DNA from 3 places in the Kitasatospora sp. NBC_00374 genome. Region 1 is predicted to be linked to each of the others. Evidence: riboswitches for the same ligand, from Rfam matches in the RefSeq annotation. Region 1 holds a riboswitch; each other region holds the start of a gene.
The links. A riboswitch is a leader RNA that binds a small molecule or an ion and turns the genes downstream of it on or off. The one in region 1 is predicted to bind cyclic di-AMP.
Positions count from the first base shown of each region.

Region 2: it holds a riboswitch for cyclic di-AMP, as region 1 does, so the genes downstream of both, OG871_RS21050 (M23 family metallopeptidase) here and OG871_RS08975 (transglycosylase family protein) in region 1, are expected to answer to the same signal.
Region 3: it holds a riboswitch for cyclic di-AMP, as region 1 does, so the genes downstream of both, OG871_RS29405 (hypothetical protein) here and OG871_RS08975 (transglycosylase family protein) in region 1, are expected to answer to the same signal.

Region 1 is NZ_CP107964.1:2,020,664-2,027,968, reverse strand. It holds gene OG871_RS08995 (sugar ABC transporter permease) at 1-760, shown strand, start outside; gene OG871_RS08990 (glycoside hydrolase family 13 protein) at 862-2,565, shown strand; gene OG871_RS08985 (LacI family DNA-binding transcriptional regulator) at 2,591-3,616, shown strand; gene OG871_RS08980 (hypothetical protein) at 3,707-3,907, opposite strand; gene OG871_RS08975 (transglycosylase family protein) at 4,003-5,166, opposite strand; cyclic di-AMP (ydaO/yuaA leader) riboswitch at 5,172-5,333, opposite strand; gene OG871_RS08970 (hypothetical protein) at 5,604-7,305, shown strand, end outside.
Region 2 is NZ_CP107964.1:4,665,237-4,672,541, forward strand. It holds gene OG871_RS21020 (hypothetical protein) at 60-266, opposite strand; gene OG871_RS21025 (hypothetical protein) at 479-694, opposite strand; gene OG871_RS21030 (TetR/AcrR family transcriptional regulator) at 740-1,315, opposite strand; gene OG871_RS21035 (alpha/beta fold hydrolase) at 1,315-2,130, opposite strand; gene OG871_RS21040 (4-oxalocrotonate tautomerase family protein) at 2,293-2,502, shown strand; gene OG871_RS21045 (YiaA/YiaB family inner membrane protein) at 2,534-2,824, opposite strand; cyclic di-AMP (ydaO/yuaA leader) riboswitch at 3,042-3,203, shown strand; gene OG871_RS21050 (M23 family metallopeptidase) at 3,215-4,135, shown strand; gene OG871_RS21055 (hypothetical protein) at 4,125-4,994, opposite strand; gene OG871_RS21060 (GNAT family N-acetyltransferase) at 5,045-5,650, shown strand; gene OG871_RS21065 (sensor domain-containing protein) at 5,706-6,395, shown strand; gene OG871_RS21070 (hypothetical protein) at 7,255-7,305, opposite strand, start outside.
Region 3 is NZ_CP107964.1:6,585,438-6,592,742, forward strand. It holds gene OG871_RS29370 (CbtA family protein) at 1-158, opposite strand, end outside; gene OG871_RS29375 (CbtB-domain containing protein) at 183-395, opposite strand; gene OG871_RS29380 (histidine phosphatase family protein) at 694-1,257, shown strand; gene OG871_RS29385 (Pr6Pr family membrane protein) at 1,465-2,121, shown strand; gene OG871_RS29390 (alpha/beta hydrolase) at 2,192-3,322, shown strand; gene OG871_RS29395 (hypothetical protein) at 3,315-3,644, opposite strand; gene OG871_RS29400 (MerR family transcriptional regulator) at 3,800-4,660, shown strand; cyclic di-AMP (ydaO/yuaA leader) riboswitch at 4,808-4,978, shown strand; gene OG871_RS29405 (hypothetical protein) at 4,980-6,182, shown strand; gene OG871_RS29410 (hypothetical protein) at 6,213-6,686, opposite strand; gene OG871_RS29415 (antibiotic biosynthesis monooxygenase) at 6,765-7,067, shown strand; gene OG871_RS29420 (IclR family transcriptional regulator) at 7,071-7,305, opposite strand, start outside.

The DNA.
Region 1 (7,305 bases):
CTTCCCGGTGGTCTACATCGGCTTCGTCTCGCTCGGGCCCGGCGAGATGGACTACCTGCACCCCGGCGACATCTTCGGCAAGGCCAGCCTGGCGAACTACAGCAAGGTGCTGGGCGACACCGACTTCTTCAGCTGGTTCGGCAACTCGGTGATCGTGGCCGGCGGCACCACCGTGGTCGGCGTCCTGGTCGCGGCGAGCACCGGCTACGCGGTCTCCCGGATGCGCTTCCCGGGCCACCGCCAGCTGATGTGGACCCTGCTGCTGACCCAGATGTTCCCGATCGCCGTGCTGATCGTCCCGATGTACACGATCCTTGCCAGCCTCCAGCTGCTGGACAGCTACCTCGGCCTGATCCTGGTCTACTCGGGCACCACCGTGCCGTACTGCGCCTGGCTGCTGAAGGGCTACTTCGACACCATCCCGGTGGAGATCGACGAGGCGGGCCGGGTCGACGGGCTCTCGCCGTTCGGCACCTTCTGGCGGCTGATCATGCCGCTGGCCCGCCCGGGCCTGGCGGTGGCGGCCTTCTACTCCTTCCTCACCGCCTGGGCCGAGGTCGCCTTCGCCTCGACGTTCATGCTCAGCTCCGGCAAGTACACCCTCGCCGTCGGTCTGCAGACCTTCGTCAGCGAGCACGACCACCAGTGGAACCTGATGGCCGCCGCCGCCGTGCTCATCGCACTGCCCGCGGCCCTGGTCTTCTACCTCGTCCAGCGCCACCTGGTCACCGGCCTCACCGCCGGTGCCGCCAAGTCCTGACCACCGTCGGGCACGCGCACCACATCACGCCTGCTGCCGCGTACCGGCCGCCCGCACGGACGGCCGGGACGCTACCTACGTCCTGTGAGGGATGACAGTCCATGACCCAGAACCTGGCCGACACCTCCCGGCCCGCCGCCGCTCCGATCGCTGCGAACGCCGGTGCCTCCAGAGGCTGGTGGCGGGACGCGGTCATCTACCAGGTGTATCCGCGCAGTTTCGCCGACGGCAACGGCGACGGCATGGGCGACCTGCCGGGCATCCGCAGCCGCCTGCCGTACCTGCGCGACCTCGGCGTGGACGCCGTCTGGCTGTCCCCCTTCTACGCCTCGCCGCAGGCCGACGCCGGCTACGACGTGGCCGACTACCGCGCGGTGGACCCGATGTTCGGCACCCTGCTGGACGCCGACGGCCTGATCCGCGACGCCCACCGGCTGGGCCTGCGGATCATCGTGGACCTGGTCCCCAACCACTCCTCCGACCAGCACGAGTGGTTCCAGCGCGCCCTGCGCGAGGGCCCCTCCTCCCCGCTGCGCGAGCGCTACCACTTCCGCCCGGGCAAGGGCGCCGAGGGCGAACTGCCGCCCAACGACTGGGAGTCCATCTTCGGCGGTCCGGCCTGGACCCGCACCGTCGACCCGGACGGCACCCCCGGCGACTGGTACCTGCACCTGTTCGCCCCCGAGCAGCCCGACTTCAACTGGGACAGCCCGGCCGTCGCCGACGAGTTCCGCTCGATCCTGCGGTTCTGGCTGGACATGGGCGTGGACGGCTTCCGGATCGACGTCGCGCACGGCATGGTCAAGGCCCCCGGCCTGCCCGACCTCGGCTCGCACGACCAGCTCAAGCTGCTCGGCAGCGACGTGATGCCGTTCTTCGACCAGGACGGCGTGCACGAGATCTACCGCAGCTGGCGCAAGATCCTCGACGAGTACCCCGGCCAGCGGATCGGCGTCGCCGAGGCCTGGACCCCGACCGTCCAGCGCACCGCCAACTACGTCCGCCCGGACGAGCTGCACCAGGCCTTCAACTTCCAGTACCTGGGCACCCACTGGGACGCCGCCGCGCTGCGCGAGGTGATCGACGTGTCGTTGGACGCGATGCGCCCGGTGGACGCGCCCGCGACCTGGGTGCTCTCCAACCACGACGTCACCCGGCACGCCACCCGCTTCGCCAACCCGCCCGGCGGCACCCAGATCCGTACCGCCGGCGACCGTGAGCTCGGCCTGCGCCGCGCCCGCGCCGCCACCCTGCTGATGCTCGCCCTGCCCGGTTCGGCCTACGTCTACCAGGGTGAGGAGCTGGGCCTGCCCGACGTCACCGACCTGCCCGACGAGGTCCGCCAGGACCCGTCGTTCTTCCGCCAGGCCGGCCAGGACGGCTTCCGCGACGGCTGCCGCGTCCCGATCCCGTGGTCCGGGACCGAGGCGCCGTACGGCTTCGGCCCGACCGCCGGCGGCCCGAGCTGGCTGCCGCAGCCGGCGTCCTGGGCCGAGCTGAGCGTCGAGGTCCAGACCGGCGACCCGACCTCCACCCTGGAGCTGTACCGCTCGGCGCTGGCCGTCCGCCGGGAGCACCCCGCGCTCGGCGCCGGCACCGAGGTCACCTGGCTGGACGCCCCCGAGGGCGTGCTGGCCTTCCGCCGGGACAGCGCCGAGGGCTCCTTCGTCTGCACCGTCAACGCCACCGCCGAGCCGGTCCGGCTGCCCGCGCCCGGCCGGCTCCTGCTGGCTTCGGCCGAGGTGACCGTGGTGGACGGGGAGAGCGTCCTGCCGACGGACTGCGCCATTTGGTGGGCGGTCTGACGTGGTTGCAATAGGCTCTGGGATCGTGACTACGGCGCGACTCTCAGACATTGCGGCACAGGCAGGGGTCAGCGAGGCGACCGTCAGCCGGGTGCTCAACGGCAAGCCGGGCGTCTCGGCGGCCACTCGACAGACCGTGCTGGCCGCGCTCGACGTGCTCGGCTACGAACGGCCGACCCGCCTGCGCACCCGCAGCGCCGGCCTGATCGGACTGATCACCCCGGAGCTCAGCAACCCGATCTTCCCCGCGCTGGCCCAGGTGATCGAGCAGGTGCTGAGCCGGCACGGCTTCACGCCGGTGCTCTGCACCCAGTTGCCGGGCGGGTCCACCGAGGACGAACTGGTCGAGATGCTGGTCGAGCGGGGGGTGGCGGGCATCGTGTTCGTCTCCGGCCTGCACGCCGACACCACGGCCGACCACGACCGGTACGCCAGGCTGACCGGGCGCCAGGTCCCGTTCGTGCTGATCAACGGCTACAGCGAGAAGATCTCCGCGCCGTTCATCTCGCCGGACGACCGCACCGCGATGTGGATGGCCGTCCAGCACCTGGTCGAGCTCGGCCACGAGCGGATCGGCCTGGCGGTCGGCCAGCGCCGGTACGTCCCGGTGCTGCGCAAGATCGAGGGCTTCACCGCGGCCGTCCAGGAACTGCTGGGACGCACCGCCGAGCAGGTCCAGGAGCTGATCCAGCCCACCCTGTTCAGCGTGGAAGGCGGTGACGCGGCCGCGGGCGCCCTGCTGGACAAGGGCTGCACCGCGATCGTCTGCGGCAGCGACATGATGGCCCTGGGCGCGATCCGGGCGGTGCGCCGGCGCGGCCTGTCGGTGCCGCACGACGTCTCGGTGGTCGGCTTCGACGACTCGCCGCTGATCGCCTTCACCGAGCCCCCGCTGACCACCATCCGCCAGCCGGTCGAGGCGATGGCCACGGCCGCCGTGGACGCCCTGCTGGAGGAGGTCGGGGGGAACCTCGGACAGCGCGCCGAGTACATGTTCCAGCCCGAGCTGGTGATGCGCGGCTCCACCGGAGCGGTGGCCAACGGGCGGTAGCCCGGCCCCTTGTGCCCCCCTGCCCGTGCGAACAGCCCCGGAGAGAGTCTCTCCGGGGCTGTTGCGCACGTTCTCGGGGGTGGAGGGAGCTCAGCCCTCCTCGACGACCGGCCGTGGCTGGTTCAGTCGCTGCCCGTCGGCCGCGTCGCCGGTCCGCGCCTCGGTGCGCCGGGTGCGGTCGAGGTAGTCCCGAACGACCAACTCGACCGCGTCCTGCGGGCTCCTGGTACCGGACTGCAGCATCACCTCGATGGCCAGATCGGCGTCGAGGGTGATGGTGACCTTCGCCATGGCGTGCTCTCCCGGGTCGGTGGGCTCGCCGCAGCATAGGCCCGGACCCCCGGAGCCGACCAGGGTCTCCGGGGGACGGGGCCGCCGATCAGGTGTCAGATCCGGCCGGCGAAGTCCGGGGCCCAGTTGGCGATGGTCTCGGTCCGCACACCGGCGCTCGGGTTGGCGGCCTCGACGTAGGTGCCGTTGCCGACGTACAGCGCGACGTGGTAGACGCCCGAGTTGCTGCCGTTGTTGGACCAGAACAGCAGGTCGCCGGGCTGGAGGCTGTCCAGCGAGACGCGGGTGGAGGTGTCCGCCTGGTCCGCGGCGACGCGGGGCAGCGAGACGCCGGCCTGGCGGTAGGCCGCCTGGGTGAGGCCGGAGCAGTCCCAGCCACCGTCGCTGCTGCCGCCGTAGACGTAGGCCTGGCCGACCTTGGACAGCGCGAAGTTGATCGCCGCGGCCTTGGAGCCGGTCGCCTGGGTGGCGGCGGCGGGCTTGGCGGCGGTGCTCGCGGCCGGTGCGGCCGGAGCGGCGGGCGCCTCGGCGGCGGCCGGGGCGGCGGTCTGGACGCCGTCACCGAGGTCGAGGTGCTGACCCGGGTAGATGACGTGCGGGCCGGCCGTCAGGGTGGCCTTGTTCAGCTCGTAGAGCTTCTCCCAGCCGCCCTGGACGTGGTTCTTCTCGGCGATGTGGGACAGCCAGTCGCCGGCCACCACGGTGTAGTCGTGGCTGCCGTGCTCCTTGGAGCCGTTCCACTTCTTGCCGGACCACTGGTGGGTGCCCTCGGCGGGCGTGGTGCTCCCGGCCTTCGGCGCGGCGGCCTGGGGCGCGGCCGGCTTCGCGGCAGCCGGCTTCGGGGCGGCCTGGGTGGTGGTGGCCGCGGCGCCGGTGTCGATCTGCGGGGCCTCGCCACCCTTGGTCAGGCCGGCCTGGACGGAGCAGACCGGCCAGGCGCCGGGGCCCTGGGAGGCCAGCACCTTCTCGGCGACGGCGATCTGCTGGTCCTTGGTGGCCTGGTTGGCCTGCGGGGCGTACGCGGTGCCACCGAAGGCGGCCCAGGTGCTGGAGGTGAACTGGAGGCCACCGTAGAACCCGTTGCCGGTGTTGATGCTCCAGTTGCCGGACGACTCGCACTGGGCGACCTTGTCCCAGGTGGCCACCGAGGCGGCGGAGGCGGATCCGGCGGTCAGGCACGGGATGGTGAGACCGATGCCGACGACACCGGTGGTGGCGATGATGCGGCGGGCACGCTTGGAGGCGCTGATGGGCAGCATGAAGGTGCGTTCCTCTCCCACGCCTACGAGGTGAGCTGTCGGATTCGGGCTGGAGTTGCCCGGCCGCGCTGAGCACGGCTTCACCCCAAGCCCCGGACCGGTACCGAAATACCGCTCCCGGGCGACTTACCTGGTTCCCCCGCTCCTGCCCGTGGTGCGTTTCTGCAGTGCCAGCGCACCCGGCGGCAGGACTCGGCGTCCCGGGTGGCTGGGTCCGTGTGACCACGAACGTGGGAGGACATTAGGCAGACATAAGTTGAAACCGCAAATATGTGTGAGCGTCGTCACATCGTTCGCATCGTCCCTTCATGATCGATAAACCTCGATCGGACCGTTCATAATCGCTCGCTTTCGCGCAAAAGCCTTTAACGGATTGGGACTTGCCTATGCTTCAGTCGGAGAGTCGGAATCGAGGCCTGAATGAGGGCTGAGCGATCATGGAGTTCGAGCACAGACCGCCGGAGCCTGTGAACGGCGCCGACGGCGCGACGCCCAGGCCGGGACGACCCAGGTCACACCGGGCCGAACCGGACCATAAGGGGCGTATCGCCCGGCGCGCGCTGCTGATCTGGGGGGCCGTCGGAATCGTCGCGGCCGTCACCGGTGAGGAGCTGGTCCGTCAGACACCGGTCGGCTTCCGTCGGCCGCGCCCGGGCCGTACCGAGGCCGCCGCCTCCCCGAGCGGCCACCAGCACGACGCCACACCCGCACCGAGCGCCACGCCCGCGCAGCCCGCCCCACCGCCGCCGACCGTGGCGGAGGGCGGCCGCCGCTGGTCCGACCCGGCCGGCTGGGGCGGTGCCGTCCCCGGGCCGAAGTCGGCGGTGCGGATCACCGATCAGGTGCTGCTCGACGCGGACGCGTCGGTGGGCTCCCTGCTGATCGAGCCCACCGGCTCGCTGGTCTTCGCCAAGGAGCACAGCCTCACCCTCGACTCGGCCGGCAACATCGAGGTCCGCGGCAGCCTGGTCCTGGCCCCCGCCGACACCGCCGTGCACACGGTGAGGTTCCCGAACGTGGACGAGCGCAGGTTCAAGGGCGGCGGCATGACCGTCGTCGACTCCGACACCGGGCTCTGGGTCGGCGGCGCCGGGTACCTTCGCCTGGACGGCGCCGCCCGGACGGCCTGGGTGCGGGCCGCCGGAGCGCTCAAGGCCGGCGACACCGGCATCACCCTCGCCTCCGCCCCGACCGGCTGGAAGGCCGGCGACGAACTGGCCGTCACCCCGACCGCGGCCCCCGACGGCGAGGACTTCTCCAACCAGTACGACCTGTGCACGGTCCGTCAGGTCAACGGCAGCACGGTGCTCCTTGACGGCCCGTTGAAGCACGCCCACCCCCGGGTCGCGGTCGGCGGCGGCGTCACGGTCGGCGCCGAGGTGCTCAACCTGACCCGCAACGTCCGGATCGAGGGCACCGAGCAGGGCCGGGCCCACATCCACCTCACCAGCTCCCGCCGCGCGGACGTCCGGCACGCCGCGCTGCGCTGGCTGGGCCCGCGCGCCGAGGGCAGGGAGAAGTGGAACGGAAAGCCCGTCACCGAGCCGGTGCTGGGCCGGTACGGGCTGCACTTCCACATGCTGGCCGACGCCAGCCGGGGCACCGTGGTGGAAGGGGTGGTGGTCCGGGACGCGGGCAACCACGCCTTCGTCCCGCACATGAGCCACGGCGTCACCTTCCGCAGCTGCATCAGCCACAACACCTGGGAGGACGCCTACTGGTGGGACGGGCCGCAGGACACCCGGACCCCGCAGGGCCCGTCCGACGACATCGGCTACGAGTCCTGCGTCGCCTCCCGGACGGTCTTCGAGCCCAACCCGCGCGGCTACCGGCTGACCGGCTTCAGCCTCGGTGCGGGCACCGGGAGCAAGGCCACGGACTGCGTGGCCGTCGGCGTCCAGGGGGCCACCGGCGCCTCCGGGTACGAGTGGCCGGAGACCAGCGAGGGGGTGTGGACCTTCGAACGGTGCCTGGCCCACAACAACCTGGAGAACGGCATCTTCGTCTGGCTCAACGCCCAGCACCACCACACCGTGAGCCAGTTCGTCGCCTACCACAACGGCGGCTGGGGCATCGAGCACGGCGCGTACCTGAACGACTTCGACTACACCGCGAGCGTCCTGTACGGCAACGCGGCAG
Region 2 (7,305 bases), 2.6 Mb from region 1:
GTTGCAGGGCGGTGGCGGTGCGAGGGCGGTGCGTGTGCGGGGAGCTCCGGGGAGTGCGGCTACTGGCCGTCGGACTCGCCGTACGGCTCCTGGGCGACCGCCGGGACGGGCCGCATCGAGCGCAGGCCGCGGACCACGGCGTAGGCACGGGACAGGTGGCCCCGCGGGGACGCGGCCGCCGGGCGGCCCTCGCCGTGGCCGGCTCCGGCGCGCTGGGCGGGCACGAGGCCGACGGCGCTCCGGCCGGGCTGCACGGTCCTGGTCATCTGTCCACGTCCTCCGGGATGCCGGTGCGGCACCGCCGGTCTGACGGGGCGTGGCCGGCCGGGCCGCCGAACGACGGAACGTTCGGGTACCCGCCAGTGTCACCCGTGGACGGTGACGGAACGGTCTCGAATCCCACCCGAACCGGTACCGGCCCGGGACGGCAAGCGGGCCACCCGGAAGCCCGGGTGGCCCACGAGGATCGGGAGGCGGCTCAGACGGGGAACCCCGGCAGGGCGTTCAGCCCGTCCACGTCGGGGCTGCCCTCGGCGACGGTGCCGACGAGGTCCACGGGGAGGTCGGGGGCGGTGATGGCATCGGGCGTCAGGCCCTGCCCGACGGCCGGGGCCGCGTGCGCGCTGGGGGCGGTCAGGGAGGCCACCACACCCACGGCGAGGGAGGCGACGGCGAGCATGCTTCGCTTCTTCATGGCCTGCCCAACGCCGCCCGGGGCCCGGAGGACACGGGTGGACCCTCAGACCCGCCCGGGCCAGTTGCGCAGCCCCTCGGTCAGCACCCCGGTCACGCGCTGCCGGGTCACCGCCAGGTCCTCGGGAACCTGGAACCCGCCGCCGGTGGTCAGCGAGGCGAAGCCGTGCGCCACCGCCCGTACGGTCCGGGTCGCGTGCACCGCCTCCGCGCCCTCCAGGCCGTAGCCGCGCAGCACCGCCGTGATCACATCGACCAGCCGGGCGCCCGCCGCGGCCAGGTCGGGGTCCGCGCCGTCCGGCGCCTGCGGCAGCGCCGCGTACCGCTCGGGGTGCCGCACGGCGTACTCGACGTAGGCCGCCACCAGCGCCTCGACGGCCTCGTCGGTGCTGCGCCCGAGCACTGCGGCGGTCAGCCGGTCGGCCAGCTCCTCGGTGACCCGGACGGCTATCAGGCGGCGCAGCTCGGCCAGGCCGCCGGGGACGTGCTTGTAGAGGGAGGGGGTGGCGACCTTGGCGCGGGCGGCGACGGCGGCGAGGGTGAGGGCCTCGCCGCCCTGGTCGTCCAGCAGGGCCAGGGCGTGGTCCACGACGGCGGCGGGGGTGAGTCCGACCCGGGGCATCAGGCGACCTCGTCCAGGAAGGGGAGCAGGGCATCGGCGGTGGCCTGCGGGAATCCCGCCATCGGGTAGTGGCCGCCGCCGTCGATCATCACCTTACGGGCCTTCAGCGCGGCCGCCTGGCGGTCCGCCACCACCTCCGGCTTCGGGAAGTCGGGGTCCTTGCCGCCCATGATCACCAGGGCCGGGCAGCGCACCGCGGAGGACCAGCCGACCGGCGCGGAGTCGCCGGCGACGTACCCGCGGACGGCCGCCCTGCGCCCGGGCTCGCGCAGCATCGCGACCAGCCCGGCGCGGTACTGGTCGAAGTCGGCGGGCCGGGCGGTGGGGAAGTAGAGCCGCTGCGCCGCGCCCCACAGGGCCGGGAACCGCACCACGGCCGCGCCGAGGGTCTTGACCAGGGCCTTCTGGAAGGCGTTCGGCGGGAGGTTCTCGATGAAGGCGTCGATCAGCGCGATGCCGGCCACCCGCTCCGGCCGGTCGCCGGCCAGCCTGACCACCGTGGCCCCGGTGTAGGAGTTGCCGACCAGCACGGCCCGCTCGATGCCCAGGTGGTCGAGCAGGGCGAGCACGTCCTCGGCGATCGCGGCCGGGGAGTGGTCGGTGAAGCCGGTCGAGGACTCTCCCAGGCCGCGCAGGTCCATGGTGATCACCCGGTGGCCGGCGGCGGTCAGCAGCGGGACCAGCTGGCGGTAGGCGGTGCGCTTGTCGAGCATGCCGGGGAGCAGGACGACGGGGAGGCCGGCGCCGGTGGCCGAGTCGTCGAAGGCGATCCGGCCGCCGGGGACGTCGACGTACCGGGTGCTGGTGCTGGTCATTGCTGCCTCCTGAGCTCCTCGACGGGCGCTCGACCGGTTCGGCGAACCCCTGTAGCTCCAAAGCTAAGGCTAATAGCCTTAGCCGTCAAGGGGTGGCCGCTGCCCTGGGGTAGCGTGCGGCTGATCGCAGTGCCCGTGCCCGTTCGAGCGCCAGGAGGCGTCGTGCCCTTCATCAACGTCAAGCAGCTGTCCGGACGGAGCGACGAGCAGAACGCCGAGATCGTCCGGGCCCTGACCGAGGCCTACGCCACGGTCACCGGCGTGGACCCGGAGAAGATCTGGGTCGCGGTCGAGGAGGTCCCGGCCACCCACTGGTCGGCCGGCGGCGAGACCTTCGCCGCACGGAAGGCGAAGGCCGCCGAGGTCGGCTGAGCCGCGCTGCGGAGCGCGGCCGGGGCGGGAGTCAGGCCCCCTCGATCCGGAACGGGTCGTGTTCGGCCAGCAGCTTGTCCAGCCGGGCCTGGTCCACCCGGGTGGTCAGCTCGTCGGCCTCCTGCCGGTCGCGGATCACCTTGGCCAGGGTGAACGCCGAGGTGATCTCGTACAGCAGGCCGACGGCCAGGAAACCCCGCATCCAGGAGTCCACCGGGAGATAGGCGATCCCGGCGGCGAGGGCGGCGGTGGCGAGGGCGAAGGAGATGACGGCCTGGACGAAGTACGCGGCCGTGGTCCTGGACTGCATCTTTGTGCTCATGTCGAAAGGGTCTCCAAGTCCCTTTCCCGGCACATGAGTACGGATACTCAACCGGTCGGTAGCAGTCCGTCACGGGCGTCGGCCCGAAAGCGGGCGAACCGCCCCCGGGCGCCCGGCCGGGTCGCATTCTCTCCGCCGAGGCGCTTGGAATCATGGGGCGCATAGGATTAACTTTCGATAACGCAGCGCGGTACGAAACGCCGTACCCAGACGGCACCGTGCGCCATCGCTCAATCCGCGGGCACGCCTTCACCGGCGGGCCCGGGGAGCCGGGGAACCACGTTCCTTGGGGTGAATCGGCCAGGCCCAGGCCAGGCCGTAGGAGACCTTCCTGCTCCGAACCCGTCAGCTAACCCGGTCGGCGAGAGGGAAGGAAAGGAGCACGCCTCCGTGGCGTCGACGCACCCGCTCCAGGGCACGGCCGCAGGGATCCAGCTGCTCGACCACCCGGTCCCGGTGGGCCCGGTCCACCCGGTGGACCAGAACGCCGACCCGGCCCGGCACCGGATGCCCCGTCAGGCCAGGAGCAGCGGGCCACTGCTCGGCGTCACCGCGATGACCGCGGCCCTCAGCGCCACCGGCTTCGCCGCCGCGTCCTCCGCCCAGGCCGCCCCCGCGCCCACCCCCGCCCCCGCCGTCTTCGCCGCCGACTCCTTCGACCAGGACCAGGCACCGGCCGCCGCCCAGGCGCCCGCCGCCGACCCGGGCCTGGCCCTCGCCGCCCGGATCCAGCAGCAGGCCGACGGCCGGAGCAGCGCCGAGGAGACCGCCCGGCTCGCCGCCGCCCAGGAGGCCGAGGCCAAGCGCGCCGCCCAGCAGGTCCAGGTCCAGCCCTCGGTCCAGGTGCAGGCCCAGCCCTCGGTCCAGGCCCGGCCCCCGGTGCAAGCCCGGGAGCAGGCCGACCACGCCCCGCGGGTCGCGCTCGCCCCGCCGGTCGCCGACTACACCCTGAGCGCGCACTACGGGCAGTCCGACTCCTACTGGTCGCACCTGCACACCGGGCTCGACTTCGCCGCGCAGACCGGCGCCCCGGTCACCGCCGTCGCCGCCGGCACCGTCACCTCGGCCGGCTGGTCCGGCGCCTACGGCTACCGGGTCATCCAGACCCTGCCGGACGGCACCGAGGTCTGGTACTGCCACCTCTCCCGGATCGCCACCGCCGACGGCCCGGTCGCCCCCGGTACCGTGCTCGGCGCGGTCGGCGCCACCGGCAACGTCACCGGCCCGCACCTGCACCTGGAGGTCCGCCCCGACGGCGGCGCCCCCGTCGACCCGCTCGCCTGGATGCAGGCGCACGGCCTCAATCCGTAGGCTCCTGGACGGCCGACGCCTGGTCCGCCAGGTACGCCTCGATCTCGTCGTTGCCCGGCTCCGGCGCCAGGTCCGGGTACTCCTCGACCAGCAGCGCCGGCAGGCCGGGCACCGTCCACTCCCCGTACAGCCGCAGCGCCTCCACGGCCACCGTCGCCTCGAAGCCCTCGAAGTCCCCGGAGAGCTCCTCGGGCATCGGCCGGCCGAGCGCCGTCAGCTCGGCCAGGTTCCGGTAGCTGCGCTGCATCAGGCCCTGCTCCAGCAGCAGCCGCGCGCCGTCCGTCGCCATTCCGATCATCAGCAGCCGGGTCGGCCCCCAACCGCCGTCCCGTTCCTCCGCGTCCAGGCCCGGAACCGCCGCGAACGCCTCCAGGCGCTGCTGCTCCGGCAGCTCCCGGAAGGCGTCCAGCCAGGCACGCACCGCGTCCGGGTCGGCGGTGTCCACGCCGTCCGCCCACAGCAGCAGGGCGTACAGCCGGGGCCAGGTCACCAGGTCGGCCCGCCGCAGCAGCCCGCACAGCACCTCGCCCTGCCACTCGGCCTCCGCGCGCAGCCGCTCGTACCGCTTGGTGTTCAGCCGGCGTGCCGCCCGCTGGTGCTCGATCAGCAGCAGCACCGCGGCCCCGTACGCCGAGGGGTCGCCGCCGGGCTGGACGTACAGGTAGAGCCGCTCGTACAGCAGCTGCTCCAGCAGCGCCGAGCCCAACTCCGGGTAGCCGTCGTGCATCCGGGCACCGCTGAGCTCCAGCAGCGCCAGCACCGTCCGCACCGCCTCCTCGGGCACGCCCTCCTCGGCCGCCGAAGCGATCAGGTCGGCGGCGCGGGTGTGTGGAATGAGCTGCAGGTCTTCGTCGTTCACGGACAAACCGTAGCCGGTGCCGCAGACCCCGACGGGTAGGGTCGGCGGACATGGACCCAGTACGGCTGACCGGCCCCCGCCTGATCCTGCGCGAGTTCGACCACACCCAGGCGGAGGTCGCCGGCCTGCACGCCGTCTTCGGAGACCCGGAGACCGCCCGCTACCTGCCGTTCGAGCCGCGCGACCTGGAGGACTGCGCCGACCAGATCGAGCAGTACCTGGACGCCGCCGAGCAGCGCCCCCGCACCGAGTACCGCCTCGCCGTCGCCCGGCCCGCCGACGGCGAGGGCGCGCCCCTGGTCGGCACCGCCGCCCTCACCCTCGAAGGCGACCGGGCCGCCGTCCTCGGGTACGCGCTGCGCCGGGACACCTGGGGCCACGGGTACGCCGGCGAGATCGTCACGCTGCTCTGCGGATTCGGCTTCCACACCCTTGGCCTGCACCGGCTGGCCGCCCGTACCGACCCGGGCAACGCCGCCTCGGCCCGGGTGCTCGCCCGGGCCGGTTTCCAGCTGGAGGGCCGGATCCGGCACGAGCTGAACCGGGCCGGCCGCTGGCTCGACGGCATGCAGTACTCGCTGCTGGAGCACGAGTGGCCCGCCGGGGGTGGGGACAACCCCACCCCCGATCCGGCAGCGGACCGGATACTCCGCTGAGCCCCCGTTCGGCATCGTGGACGTCGTGAGAACGGACGACTTCGAGGGGCCTGAGATGACCGCCAGCACCAGCCCGTACAGCCACCCCGTGACCCCGCGACCGGCCTTCTGGCGGGCGCCGTTCAGCGCCTCGACCTACCGCGAGGTCGGCTTCGTCCTCACCGGGCTGCCGATCGCGCTCCTCGGCTTCGTGTTCGTGGTGGTCCTCTTCTCGCTCGGACTCGGCCTGGTGGTCACCGCCCTCGGCCTGCCGGTGCTGGCCCTGATGCTGACCGCCTCCCGTGGCCTCGGCGCCCTCGACCGGGAGCGCGTGCGCACCCTGCTGGACACCCCGGTGACCGCACCCGGTCCGCTCCGGTCCGGCCGGCGCGGCTTCTGGGGCGGCGTCACCGCCCGGCTGGCCGACCCGGCCGGCTGGCGGGCCGCGCTCTACCAGGTCCTGATGCTGCCCTGGGCTATCGCCAGCTTCGTGATCACCGTGGTCTTCCTGGTCACCGGCTGGGTCGTCGCCCTCTACCCGGCCTACCACTGGGTCTTCGAGCGCTACCTGGACTGGCCCGGCTACCGGGTCGTCGAGTTCACCAACGGCAAGGGCGAGTACTACGCCTACTACGTCACCTCGCCGTACCAGATCGCCGCGGTCTCGGTGGTCGGAATCGCCCTGGTACTGCTCACCCCGAAGATCGTCCACGGGCTGACGAGCGTGCACCGCCTCGCCGTGCGCGGCCTGCTCGGCGCCCGCTGACCCGGCCCGTACGCCTCCGGCAGCCGCTGACCCGGCCCGTACGCCTCCGGCTCCCCGCCCGGGAGCACCCGTTCGGCGGGTGCCGGAGGGCGGCCCGCGCCACCCCGTGATCGGCTGGGACGGCCCGTCGCCCGCCGTGCGCGAGCGAGCCCCGAGTCAGGAGCAGCCGTGTCCGTGCTGGTCACCTCCCGCCCGCTGGACGAGTACTGCGGGCTGTTCGGCCTCACCCGCAGTGAACTGCGCACCCTTCCCGGGCCGGTCCTCGACTGCCCCGGCGGCGCGTCCGGGCTGGTCGCCGAGGCCCGGGCGCTCGGCTGCCGGGCGATCGCGGTCGACCCCGGCTACGCCGTCCCGCCGCCCGCGCTGGCCGCGCTGGCCCGGGCCGGCCGGGAGACGATGGCCGCCGCCATCCGGGCCGAGCCCGCCCGCTACCTCCCCCGGGAGTCCCGGGCCGACCGCTACCTGCGCAGCTGGGACCGCTCCCGGCGGCTGTTCGCCGCCGATGCGGCCGTCCACCCGGAGCACTACGTGGCCGCCGCGCTGCCCCGACTCCCGTTCGCGGACGGCGCGTTCGCGCTGACCCTCAGCAGCTACCTGCTGTTCGCCTACCCCGCGCTGTTCTCCCCGGCGGAGCAACTCGCCGCCCTGCGCGAACTGGTCCGGGTCACCGACCCGACGGGTGAGGTCCGGATCCACCCGCTGCACGACTCCACCGGCCGGCCCTACCCGCGACTGGACGCGCTGCGCGCCGAACTGGGCCGCCATCAGGTCGCCACCGAGATCAGGCGGTACGGACGGCCCGGCACCCACCGGGTGCTGGTCCTGCGCGCGGCCGACCACCGCCGCCGGGCGGCCGGGCTCAGCGCGGGGCGGGCACGGCCGGATCGGGTACGGTCGGATCGGTCGAGGT
Region 3 (7,305 bases), 4.6 Mb from region 1:
CCGTCGCCGTGCGAGTGGGCGTGCGCCTCCTCGAAGCCGATGGCGGCGTCGACGTGCGGCTCACCCAGGAGGTAGGCCACGACCAGGGCGAGCACGCCGGCCGCCAGGCCCGCGAGCATGCCCCGGACGAGCAGGGATCTGACAGAGACGGAGTTCATGAGCGTTGCTTCCCCTTGTGGAGATCAGTGGCAGGGGAAGCCGAGCAGGTGCCGGCCGTCGTGAACCCACTCGTGCACGGTCTCACCGGAGATCAGTGCGGTGGCGCCCTGCTCGGCGCCGACGAAGTAGATGACGACCAGCATCAGGATGCCGAAGAACGCCGCCCACGGGGCGATCGCCTTCAGCGAGATGGGGGGAATCGCCGGAGCGGCGGCGGGGGCGATGGGGTGAGCCATGACCGGACCTCCTGGGGGAACTCGCGTCCCGTTCGATGGAGCAGTGGACGACGGAGTCGGGTCTGACTTTCCGGCACCTGACGAGGAGTCGGGCACCGGGTACACAGTGGCGCGACCGTGCCGGGATCTCACCGGCTTCCGTCACACCGTCGTCAATTGTCGAGGTGACGGTACCGTGGGGCGGCGGCTCGGCCAAGGGCTGCAGCAGGAGCGCACGGCGCACGGCACGGCGCGCGGCGCCGCCGGAAAACCGTACGTGTACGTGCCGGGCTTGCCGCCGGGCGGGAGGAGGGCACCGATGACGGTCCGGGTGATGCTGATCTCACCGGCGGCCTCAACAGACCTGCGCGCGGCCCGATTCGGCTCCGACGCCCCGCTCTCCGAGGCCGGCCTGCGCCGGGCCCGCTCGGCGGCCGCCCGGACCCCGGGAGCGGACCGGGTCTCGGCCGCCCCCTCCCGCCGCTGCGCCGAGACCGCCGCCGCACTCGGCCTGACGGCGCAGAGCGACCCCGCCCTCGCCGACCTGGACACCGGCGGCTGGCGCGGCGTCACCCTCGACGAACTCGCCGCGACGGACCCTGCGGCCCTCGGCGCCTGGCTGGCCGACCCCGCCGCTGCGCCCCACGGCGGCGAGTCCCTCCTCGACCTGACGGTCCGTGTCGGCACCTGGCTCGCCGCCCTGGACGGCGGCCGCACCATCGCCGTGGCCGAGCCCGCCGTGATCCGCGCCGCCGTCCTGCACGCCCTCGCCCTGCCCCCGCAGGCCTTCTGGCGCCTCGACGTCGAGCCGCTCACCCTCACCCGCCTCACCGGCGGCGCAGGCCGCTGGAACCTCGCCTGCGGCTCGCCCCTGGCGGACTGACGGCGGCTCTGACCGAGCCGGCCGCCGCCGGCCCGGGGTGCCGACGTCGCCCGGCCCCTCCGGCAGGTCTCGCCGGGGCTCCGTGCGGACGCCCGGTCCGAACGGGTGACGGCGTCCGCGCCGCCGGTCCGCCTCCCGAGTGCTCCGGCGGGCCGGGCCGATGATGTTGCCGACTGATGATCATTCAGCGGCGCGGAGGTCGGGACCATGCGGGAACGTGCAGTCCACCTCGGGCGGATCGCCTTCGGCCTGCTGGCGGCGGCGGCCCTGTCCGTGCAGGGCTACCACGCCGTCAGCGAGGGCGAGCCGCTCACCGACTTCTTCAGCTACTTCACCAACCTCAGCAACATCGGCGGCCTGCTCGTCCTGATCACGGGGGGCGTGCTCGGGCTGCGCGGCCGCCCGGGCGTACCGGACGGGATCCGCGGCGCGATCGTGCTCTACATGGTGATCACCGGGCTGGTCTACGCGGTGCTGCTCTCGGGCTACCACCTCGGGCTGCTCCTGCCGTGGGTGAACGACATCGTCCACCGGCTGATGCCCGTGGTCTACCTCGCGGACTGGCTGATGGTGCCGCCGGTCGCCCGGCTGAGCCGCGTCACCGCACTGAAGTGGCTGGTCTTCCCGCTGGTGTACCTGGCGTACACCCTGCTCCGGGGGCCGCTGGTGCACTGGTACCCGTACCCCTTCGTCGACCCGGACCTGCGCGGCGGCTACGGCCGGGTGGCCGGCGCCTGCACCCTGCTGATGGGCGCGTTCGTGCTGGTGGCGGCGGCCGTGCGGTGGATCGGCAACCGCCGGGCCGTGCGCCGGACACCGCGGCACGCCAGGGCGGCCCGGGGGAGCGCCGCCGACCCGACCTGAGCCGACGGACCTGCCGAGCCGATCCGATCCGAGCCGAGTCGTTCGAGGAAGAGGAAGCGGGAACGCGGACATGGGCCTGACGAGCCACAAGGTCCTGGCGGTCGCCGTCGGCGCCGCGCTGCTGGCGATGGCCGTGACGGTCGGCTGCTGGCCGCGGCTGGCGCGGCGGCACTGGGCGGCGGTGCTCGGCCGGATCGGGGCGCTGCTCGCGACCCAGCTGACCGTGCTCTGCGCACTCGGGCTCGCCGCCAACTCCTACTTCTCCTTCTACACCAGCTGGGACGACCTGCTGGGCACCGGTGACCCCGGTCCGGTCACCGTCCGAACCGGGGCCGACGGCCGGCCGGCCGGGCCCGTGCAGGTACTGGGCCGCGAGCCGGTCCAGGGGGCCGGGCCGAGCGGGCGCGACCCGCGGTCCGCGGGCGAGATCCAGGCGGTCCGGATCCCCGGTCCGCGCTCCGGGCTGAGCACCGACGGGTTCGTCTACCTGCCGCCGCAGTACTTCCAGCCCGCGTACGCGGACCGCCGCTTCCCTGCCGTGGTGGTGCTGACCGGCTACCCGGGGGACGCCAGGAACCTGCTGACCCGGCTCAACTACCCCGGTGCGGCCCTCCGGTTGAACCGGGACGGGCGGATGCAGCCGACCGTGCTGGTGCTGATGCGGCCGTCCCCGGCGATGCCGGCCGACACCGAGTGCGAGGACGTGCCCGGCGGTGTGCAGGCGGAGACCTACTTCACGCAGGACGTGCCGCGGGCGGTCGCCGCCGGCTACCGGGTGTCGGTGCGGCCGCAGGGCTGGGCGGTGATGGGCAACTCCACCGGCGGCTACTGCGCGCTGAAGCTGGCGATGCGCCATCCCGAGGTGTTCCCCAGCGCGGTCTCGATGTCCGGCTACTACCGGGCCGCCGAGGACGCCTCGACCGGCGACCTCTTCCGGGGCAGCCGACGGCGCCGCGACGAGGCGGATCTGCTCTGGCGGCTGAACAATCTCCCGCCGCCCGCGATCGCCGTGCTGCTGGCCGGGGCCGAACGCGGTGACGGGGACTACCTGCGGGACACCCGGGCGTTCGCCGCCGCGGTGCGCGGCCCGATGGCGCTGGCCACCGCGACGGTGCCCGAGGGCGGCCACAACTTCCAGACCTGGAGCCGGCTGCTGCCCTCCGCGCTGGAGTGGCTCTCGCCGCGGCTGGCGGTCAGCTGACCGGCTGGAGCTTGCCGGTGTGCAGCTCGCCGACCCGGCCGCCCTCGCCCTCGTACGTCCAGAAGACCCGCACGGTGAGCGCGTCCAGGTCCATCACATGGCTGACCGTGATGCCGCTCTGCTCCGTCCAGCTGACGAAGTACTGCTGCGGGCCGATCTCCGCGACGTGCAGCTTCACGTCCTCCCACTGGCCGGCCGACTCGCCGAGGCCCTCCCAGCGCAGCCGCGTCCCGTCGGCGGAGTAGGAGTTGCGGAAGGCGGCGCCGTTGTCGACGTCGAACAGGTAGGTATGTCCGGCGAAGCCAGGCAGGGGCGCGGTCATCTCGGGGGTGATCCTCTGAACGGTCGGCGGCGGCCACGGCCGGGGCTCCGGCCGCTGCCTCCAACCTAGCGGACGGGTGCCCGGCCGAGCCCGCTTCGAACGGTCCGGCTCGTCGGCCTTGAGCTTCCCGCGGGGCAAGGTCCTAGATTCGGGGCGTGGACGGAACGGAACGGTTGCTCACCATCGGCGCGATGGCCCGGCGCGCGGGCCTGACCGCCAAGGCGCTGCGGCACTACGACCGGATCGGGCTGCTGCGGCCGGCCGAGGTCGACCAGGACACCGGCTACCGGTACTACCGGGCCGAGCAGGTGGCCGCGGCCCGGCTGGTGCGGGTGCTGCGGGCGGTCGACCTGCCGCTGGACCGGGTACGGGAGTGCCTGGCCGCCGCCGAGGCGGCGGGCGACGGCGACGGCGGTGCGCTGGTGCGCCGGGTGCTGGCCGACCACCGGCGGCGGCTGCAGGCCCGGCTGGACCGGCTGCGCGGCGCCGTCCACCGCACGGATCATCTGATCGAGGAAGGGATCGACACGGTCATGGGCGAGGACGTAGCGGGGGCCGCGGCCCCGGCGGACGAGCGGCAGCTGGCGGTGGACCTGTTCAACGGGGTCTGGCGGCTGCTGGAGCGGGAGGACCGCTCGGTCGAGGACGACGACCGCATGGTGCACATGGCGCACGCCTCGCGCCACCACTGGGGGGAGGTGGGCACGGCCGTGAACCTCAGCCGGGGCGAGTGGCAGTGCTCCCGGGTGTACGCCGTGCTCGGCCGGGCGGAGCCCGCGCTGCACCACGCCCGGCGCGGGCTGGAGATCTGCCGGGCCCACGCGATCGGCGACTGGGACCTGGCCTTCGCCTACGAGGCGCTTGCCCGGGCGGCGGCGGTGGCGGGGGACTCGGAGCAGGCCAGGGCCTGGACCGGGCAGGCGCTGGCCGCCGCCGAGGAGATCGCCGCCCCCGAGGACCGCGAGCTCGTCCTCGCGGACCTGGAGAGCATCCCGGGGCAGCCCCGGTTCTGGTGACGCCGGGGGGCGGGGCCGGGGCCGGAGGCGGGGGTACCTGTGAGGGACGTCTCATTGTCGGTATGCGACCCATCTGCCTAGCCTGCACGGGATGCCCGGCTGGGCAGACCCGCGGTCGGGACGCCTAGTCCTGTCCACCCGACGGCGGTCACCCGACCACCTTCTGGACAGGAGCGGGGGAACCAGGTTTGTTGTCGTCGCGCCCTCGCTCCGTCCGGAGCCGGGTGCACGGCTTGGGGTGAAGCCGCTCCGCAGGCGGCCGGGCAGCCTCGTGCCCGAACCCGACAGCTCACCTCGCAGGCGTCGCAGAGGACCCTCCATGCGACTTTCACCGACCCCTGCCCGCCTCGGCCTGCTCGCCGGAGCGACCGTGCTCGCCGGCGTCCCGCTGGTCGGCCAGGCGCAGGCCGCCGCCCCGACGGTGACCCAGGACCGCCTCTCGCCGACCGCGATGGCGGCCAACACGGCCACCAAGGCCACCCTCGCGGTGCACTCCTCCGGCTGCTTCACGGCCAAGACGCTCGGTGTCGGCGTCCGCGACGCCGCCGGGCACAACCTGGACTTCCCCGGCAACGCCTCCAACGTGCAGATCTGCCCGAGCGGCACCACCTTCACCAGCGCGGCCCGCAGCCTGCCGGCCGGCACGTACACCCAGTTCGGCTTCTGGCAGGACTCCGCCAACGCCTGGCACAACCTGCCCTCGCAGACGCTGACGGTCAGCGCCTCGACCGCCCCCGCGCCGGCCCCGGCGCCCACCCCCACCCCGGCGCCCACCCCGGCGCCCACCCCCACCCCGACCCCGACCCCGACCCCGACCCCGACCCCCGGCACCGGCGCCCCGGTCGCGGGCAAGTCGCTGACCTGGTCGGACGAGTTCGACAGCCTCTCCGCATCGCGCTGGACCACCGACAAGAGCAGCTCGTACCGCTACGGCAACCACAACCCGGACGACAACAAGCTGGACTGGCTGAGCAAGAGCGGCGTGAGCGTCTCCGGCGGCAGCGCGAACTTCACGGCCAGGCCCAGCGCCAACAAGCTGGAGAACGGCAAGCAGGCCTGGGACACCGGCCTGCTCACCACCGAGTACTCCGCCGAGGGCTTCCAGGTGAAGACCGGCGACTACGCCGAGACCCGGGTCAAGCTGCCCTCCGGCACCGGCGCCTGGCCGGCCCTGTGGACCTGGAAGAACGGCAACGGGGAGATCGACTCGTTCGAGTACCACCCGGACAACCCGAACCTGCTGGAGCTGACCAACCACGTCAAGTCCGGCTCGAAGTACTACACCGACGCGGGCGCCGTCGCGAAGGACAAGTGGGTCACCATCGGCACCTACTACGGCGCCAACTCCGTCGACTGGTACGTCAACGGCACCAAGGTCTTCTCGGACAACACCGGGGTCGGCACCACCTGGTCCGCGTACCTGATCCTCAACCTGTCGCTGAGCGCCGGCCAGTACCACCCGGCCCCCTCCGGCACCGCGCCGATCACCTTCGCCGCGGACTACGTGCGGGTCTACCGCTGACGGTCGGCCCGCCCCACACGCAGCGTCCGATCAGCCCGCCACGCGCAGCGTGAACGAGGTCCCGTTGTCCGCCGGACGGCGGTCGTCGGCCCCGACCACCACGAGGTGCCCCTCGGCCCGTGTGCCGGGGGGCACCTCTCGTGCCACCCGGACGGGGGCCAGTGCCGTCGCGCTGCGCCCGGAGCCCAGCCCGGCGGGGAACTCGCAGCGCAGCAGGTGCCCGGCGGCCCCGGGCGTGCAGGAGCCGGGGAAGAAGGGCCCCTCGAAGGTGAAGCCGGCCGGCAGGTCGACCAGCACGGTGAACGGCGAGGCCGTCCGGTCGGGCCCGGCGTTGGCGACGAAGGCGTGCAGCGTGGTGGCGCCGCCGGGCGGCGCCGGGTCCGGGTCGAGCCGGACCACCTGCAGGTCGGCGTCGGACGGCCGCGCCGCACCGAGTGTGCCGCAGACCCCCAGCAGCGCCGCCGCCAGCGCGGCCGCCGTACGCGGACTCACCCTCCCGGACATGTCGGACCTCCCACCGCTCGCACTCTGGTCGATACTCACGGTAGCGACCGAAGATGGTACGAGTGGAGGAGGACGCGGGTGTCCGAGCAGGTACTGAGTGAGGTCAGTGGCCGGATCGCCGAGGAGCGGGAGGCGGGGTTCGTGACGGCGTACCGCACCCTGATCTCCGGCGAGCTGCCCGAGGGACTGCTGCGCACCGAGCTGCTGCGCGGCCCGGACCGGCACTGGCGGGTGCAGAGCCTGTGGCGGGACCTGGCCGCCCTGGAGGCGGTGCGGGCGGATCCGAAGATGGCCGCCGCGCCCCGGCTGTTCCGGGAGGCCGGGTCCGAGCCGGACCTGGTGGTGTTCGCGCTGATGGCCTCGGTCGTCCACCCCGACTGACCGTCAGGGCGCGAGCACCTGCCCGAGCCGCAGGGCGATCTGACGCATCACCGGTACCAGTGCGGCGCTGCCGGCCGCCGACTCCAGGGCCCGGATCCGGGCCTCCGGGCCGGAGACCGAGAGCGCGGTCGGGGTCGGCGCGCCGGGCACCGCGACCGCGATGCAGCGGACGCCGATCTCCTGCTCCTGGTCGTCCACCACGTAGCCGGCCTCGCGGGCGTGCGCGAGCTGGATGATC